Regions from separate parts of the Marinicrinis lubricantis genome, predicted to be linked through region 2. Evidence: predicted binding sites of a transcription regulator. Region 2 holds the regulator's gene; the other holds the start of a gene.

What was found. The regulator NrdR, encoded in region 2, represses ribonucleotide reductase genes. The targets are predictions, from matches to a motif close to AACACNATATATNGTGTT.
Region 1: a site for NrdR is predicted at 902-919, ahead of ACFPXP_RS09950 (adenosylcobalamin-dependent ribonucleoside-diphosphate reductase). Genes of this name have one in related genera too.

What each region holds. Positions count from the first base shown of each region.
Region 1 covers NZ_JBHSQV010000130.1:9,884-13,060, forward strand. Annotated here, with positions in the region: gene ACFPXP_RS09945 (aminotransferase class IV) at 1-443, opposite strand, end outside; gene ACFPXP_RS09950 (adenosylcobalamin-dependent ribonucleoside-diphosphate reductase) at 1,062-3,177, shown strand, end outside.
Region 2 covers NZ_JBHSQV010000005.1:2,971-6,147, forward strand. Annotated here, with positions in the region: gene ACFPXP_RS00885 (PadR family transcriptional regulator) at 1-84, opposite strand, end outside; partial or broken gene ACFPXP_RS00890 (MFS transporter) at 293-937, shown strand; tRNA gene ACFPXP_RS00895 (tRNA-Ala) at 1,505-1,577, opposite strand; gene nrdR (transcriptional regulator NrdR) at 1,661-2,134, opposite strand; gene ACFPXP_RS00905 (small, acid-soluble spore protein, alpha/beta type) at 2,311-2,526, shown strand; gene ACFPXP_RS00910 (lytic transglycosylase domain-containing protein) at 2,590-3,177, opposite strand, start outside.

The DNA of each region.
Region 1 (3,177 bases), on a different contig from region 2:
ATCGTGATCCCTTCCTCTGCTGCCAAACGAAGTACAATCTCGCGGGTGATGCCATGCAGGATGAGATGGTTCGCAGGATGTGTGTGGATGATGCCGTTCCTGACCATCATGAGATTCGATGCGCTGCACTCCGTAACGATGCCGTCCCGATGAAGGATCGCTTCCTCTGCGCCGGCGTCAGCCGCTTCCTGCTTGGCTAATGTATTGGGGAGCAGATTTAAAGATTTAATATCGCACTGAAGCCAGCGAATGTCTGGGATGGTGACGGCGGTCATTCCGTTTGTTTGCAGTTGGAGAGGTCTGGATAAGCTTGTGCAGTAGCCGATCAAAGTCGGCTTCGTCTCTTTCGGAAACAAATGGCTTCGCGGAGCGGGGCCTCGCGTAATCTGCAAGTATACGGTTCCATCTCCCATTCGGTTTAATTGGACGAGCTGCCGTACCATTCCTTTGAGCTGTGGAATGGTATAAGGTAAAGGCAGATGAATGTCTTTGCACTCCGTTCCAAACGCCTGAAATGCGCATCAGGTTCGAATAAACGCCCTTTGTACACACGAAACACTTCATATACGCCATCTCCAAAATAATATCCTCGATCATGGTATGAAATGGACGCATTTTTTCCATTGACGAAGGCTCCGTTAAACAATAACATGAGGAGTACCCCCTTTAAGGAGAATTATTTTTTTCATTGTTTATTTGCAGTCTGGCTCCTCCGTTCAAGCATCTCTTTCTGCTCTAAGGAAGTGAGGATTTTGTTGGATTGTGCGGAAGATGCAAGCTTTGGAAAATAGAGAAATTGGAAGAAAACTAGAGGAAATATAACGTACAGACAGGGTATGCGAATGATTCGGCTTTTCCAAACATTAGATACACTATATATAGTGCAGTATAATGATTAAGTCACACAATATATTGTGATGTGGATGAATAACTTGAATAAGACAAAATTCGACGATGATTTTCGGTTTTGAAAATCGCGTGAAAACGCCGGTTTTTGGTTGTATTTCACTGAAAATCAAGAAAATGTCTTACATTACATATTTTTATGGGAGGGTGTTCTTTTGAAGACCATGCAGTCAAATCGATTAGAAGGACTAAGTGAAAAGATCTTTTTGGATCGCTATGCTATGAAGGATGCGGATACGAACAACACCAAAGTCGGAGATTATGTGCTTGTGCTGACGAAGGACGACCCCAAGTTTCCGGCGAAGGAAGTCGGGGAAGTCATCGAGAGAAACGGCAAGAATGTCAAAGTGAAGCTGCGCAGCGGAGATGTGATTGATTCCGACATCCATAAGCTGACATTGACTGTAGAGAAAACACCGGATGAGCTTTGGGATCGTTTGGCGAAGGCCATGGCTTCCGTAGAGGCACCCGAAAAACAGCAGGAATGGCAGGAGAAATTCCGTTATATTTTGGACGACTGGAAGCTGGTTCCAGGCGGCAGAATCGCGGCTGGCGCCGGAGCGAGCGATGAGCTGACATTGTTCAACTGCTACGTCATTCCGTCTCCGCATGACTCCCGCGGCGGTATCATGGAAACGCTGAGTGAAATGACCGAAATTATGTCCCGCGGCGGCGGAGTTGGGATCAACCTATCCTCACTGCGTCCCCGACGTGCGATCGTTAGAGGCGTAAACGGAACTTCCAGCGGTGCGGTATCCTGGGGCGGATTGTTCAGCTATACGACGGGCTTGATCGAACAAGGCGGAAGCCGCCGCGGCGCGCTGATGCTGATGATTAATGACTGGCATCCAGATTTGATGCGTTTCATTACGGTGAAGCAAACGGCGGGAGAAATTACGAATGCGAACTTGTCCGTTTGTGTATCCAATGATTTCATGAAGGCGGTCAAGGAAGACTTGGATTGGGATCTTGTATTCCCTGATACGAGCGATCCAGATTATAACGATCAATGGAACGGCGATTTAAAAGCATGGAAGGAATTAGGTAAAGACGTCATTCATTACGACACCGTTCGTGCGCGTGATGTATGGCATACGATTATTGAATCGGCTTGGAAATCGGCAGAACCCGGCGTCGTGTTTATGGAATACTATAATGATATGTCGAATAGCTGGTACTTTAATCCAATTATTTGTACGAATCCTTGTGGAGAGCAAGGTCTGCCGGCTTGGGGCGTCTGTAACTTGTCCGCGATCAATTTGTCCAAGTTCTATGACGAGGAAAATCACGATGTCAATTGGGATGAGCTGGCGAAAACCGTTCGCTATTCCGTTCGATTCTTGGACAATGTTATCGATAAAACACCGTATCATTTCGAAGAAAATCAGAAGAATCAACAGGCTGAGCGCCGCGTAGGTCTCGGCAGCATGGGTCTGGCTGAGCTGCTCATCCGTCTCAATATCCGTTACGGAAGTCCGGAATCGCTGGAGTTCCTGGATAAGCTGTACGGCTTTATGGCAAGAGAAGCTTATCTCTCTTCATCGGAGATTGCTGCAGAGAAAGGTTCGTTCAAGCAGTTCGATGCAGAGAAGTTCCTGCAGAGCGGATTTATGAAAAATATGGTCAGCGAGTTTCCTGAAGTGGGCGAGTCGGTTCGCGAGAACGGTATGCGCAACGTCACCGTCATTACGCAAGCGCCGACAGGAAGCACCGGTACGATGGTCGGAACTTCGACCGGGATCGAGCCTTACTTTGCCTTTGAATTTTACCGTCAAAGCCGCTTAGGCTTCGATAAACAGCTTGTGCCGATTGCACAGGAATGGAAGGACGCGCATCCGGATGCGGAGCTGCCGGATTATTTCGTTACCGCGATGGATCTGAAGGCGGAAGATCATATCCGTGTCCAAGCCGCGATCCAAAGATGGGTAGACAGCTCGATCTCGAAGACGGCCAACTGTCCTTCTGACTTTACCGTAGAAGAGACGAAGGCGCTGTATGAGCTTGCCTTTGATTTAGGATGTAAAGGGGTTACCATCTATCGCGACGGAAGTCGGGATACACAGGTGCTGCATACGAAAGGCAAGGATGAAGATAAGACGGATAATAAGGGCGAAGCAGTGAAAGCAGAAGCTGCTGCGACTAAGGAAGACAGCGCGAAGATGGAGAAGATCTCCACTGCGCTGAAGGTAGACATTGACAAGAAGACGGAGAATATCTTCGATAAGCAATATAAGCGTCGTCCGCAAGTGCTTAGCGGCGCAACGTATAAGT
Region 2 (3,177 bases):
ACCGTAGGTTTCTTTGCGGCTGATAATTTCAAGGACGCAGCCCTCAAGCACGCCTTTGAGCATTTCCGTTAAATTTTCCAACATCTTCACTCCCGCTATTCTGTATGACCAGTATCCAGTATCACTTACTACAACTATATAGTATTACGAAGTAGTTGGATTGTCAACAGCTTTTTTCTACCTCTTGGAAAAATCTTTTACTTGCAGTAGTCAAGCTCAGAAAGAAGCTTTCCTATTATTGTATCGTTATGTCCTCCATCTATCCCTGTATAAATAATAAGAAAAGCGTGGACGTGCACTGTCGATCGTTGTTGGCGGCCAGACCGTGGCCATGATTATAGGAGTTCCGTTCGGGTCATGGCTTGCGCTTGCATTCAACTGGCAGATGCCGTTTTGGATTGTGGCCATTGTCGCATTTTTGGCTGCCCTACTCATCCGTTTGCTTTTTCCTCTTGTCCCTTCATCCGGCGTTGTTTCACTGCAAGACAGATTGGCGTTTATGAAACGACCGGAAATCATACTCGCTTTGTTTACGACACTGGCATGGGGAATCGGAATTTTTTCCGTGTATACGTATATTGCGGAAATTTTCATCGGACTTGGAGCAGCAGAAAAAACAATCAGTCTTATCCTACTTATAGCAGGTATTGCAAATTTTATCGGCGCCAGTCTTGGGGGCTTTTCGGTCGACCGTATTGGCTCACCTCGAACGATTGCAATCTCCCTTCCCTTACTGATTGTAGCCTTAATAGCTTTTTCGATCTTAGGTTCATTCCCTTATTTCGATGGTGTTGTAGCAGCCGGTATTGCTTCTGCGGTACTACTTTGGGGAGTCAGTACCCTGCTCAACAGCATCGACTTATGGATCTGTCAGGTAAAGCCGCAGGGATTTCGCTCTCGCTCCATGCCTCGTTCCTCTATTTGGGAAGCGCGTTAGGATCGATATTAGGCGGGTTAGTGATCCAAAACGGCTCCGTCACGTACATTGGCTATTTCGGAGGCGGTTCAGTCCTTATCGGGCTCATCATATTTGGAGCGAGTGTACGAGTTGCATCGAAAAAAGCAGTTGCAGGCTGAGATGAACGAGGATGTCCGAATCTCGGCTAAATGGCTGCCGAGGCTTATTCGACGGAAGACTTTTTGCGCAAGATTCAGACGCCGTATTCGTTCGTTGAAGCTGAATCGAGGATGCAATTCATCACCTGCTCGCTGACGAACCCATTCTGGGTTCTCAACCCCTGGGCTGCCAACCATATACAACAAGAAAACACGCCTCATGGCGTGGTTGTTTGTTGTATATTTGGTGGAGCCGAAGGGGATGTATGAATCCTGATTAAACTTGCTGTCGAAGTCCGATGCAGATCCCAGCGGTAGATTCAGACGCCGTGCTCCTCCGCTTCGCTCCATGCGCGTGCGGGCGAACCCTCCGGGTTCGGATCTCCAGTAACCTGTAACGCAAAAAGCCCGACCTTTAGGTTACCTTTAGGTCGGACTTTTTGCGTTATGGAGCCAAGGGGGATCGAACCCCTGACCTCATCGCTGCCAGCGATGCGCTCTCCCAGCTGAGCTATGGCCCCGCAATTTGCGGACAAGAGTAATGTTATCAGATATAAAAGAAAGCTGTCAATACTCTTGAAACCGCCAGAAAAAGGCTCTGTGCTTACTCTTTCTCAACAAATTGATTGCGGTTGAGCAGTGTGCTCAGTTCCTTCATAAACATGTTAATATCTTTAAACTGTCGATACACCGAAGCGAAGCGAACATATGACACTTCGTCCACAGGATACAGCTGCTCCATGACCAATTCGCCAATTACCCTGCTGTCCACTTCTGCGTGGGCTGTTTGCCGCAGCTGTTGTTCAACCTCGGAAACGATTTGCTCTAATGTATCTACAGGAACCGGACGCTTCTCACAAGCGCGGATCAAGCCCCTCAAAATTTTATCCCGGCTAAATTCTTCACGACTGCCATCCTTCTTAATCACGATAAGCGGTGTTTCCTCCACCATCTCGAAGGTTGTAAATCGCCTTTGACATTGCTCGCATTCTCTACGTCTGCGAATGGACTTATTATCATTAGCCGGTCTGGAATCCAGCACCTTCGTTCCAGAATAATCACAGTATGGACACTTCATGAGTATTTCTCCCCTCCGCCATTGTATTTTTAATGTATAGCTATATATATCAAAGACTTAACGCAACGTACTTGCACGATGTCGATCTACCTGAAAAAATTACCACTAAAAAAAAGTAATGAACTTGACCTTACCGTTACATAATAGGATTACCAACAGCAAGGAGGTGAAACAACATGTCTCGAAACAGAACAAACGCATTAGTCATCCCTCAAGCAAACGCTGCTTTGGATCAATTGAAGTATGAGGTAGCTCAAGAATTGGGGATCGCAGTTCCTCAAGACGGGTACTATGGCAACATGGCGACTCGTGACACTGGTGCTATCGGGGGTCACATCACTCGTCGCCTGGTTCAAATCGCCGAACAACAACTTGCTGGGCAATTCAAATAAGTCATTATAACCGAACCGAACGCAGCTGCTTAAAGCAGCTGTGTTCGGCGTTACATAAGAAATTCAAGTACGTTCTAGATCGTATAACTCTTCATATTTCTTATAATAATACAATATCCTCTGGACATAATGCCTAGTCTCGCCAAAGGGTACTTGAGACAGATTGTCGATCCGACCGTCCCATCGTCCCCCCTCCAACCATTTCAGCACATTGCCCTGGCCTGCATTATAGGCTGCGGCGATCACCGCAATTTGGTCATGCTTGTCCAACGACTCGATGTAATTTTCCAATGTTTTATATAAATAAGATAAATACCATGCTCCCAAATTAATATTAACATCAGCACGAAGCAGCAATTCCTCACTCAATGGATCCAATTGCTGAATCGATACGATCCATTCTGCCGTTTGCGGCATTAATTGCATGAGTCCCAAAGCATTTTTCTTCGAAACCATTTCGGGATTATAGTTGCTTTCCACACGAATAACAGAGGCAATCAGAATCGGATCCACTTTGTACTCTTGCGCGCTAAGCTGAATATCATCCTTATATTTTATCGGGTACATGATTCGTCCGAGCCAAGAAGTATTATAGAAAAGCAGCAGCAGCACCACGATCAACAGCAGGAGAAAGAACCGTTTCTTCAAAAA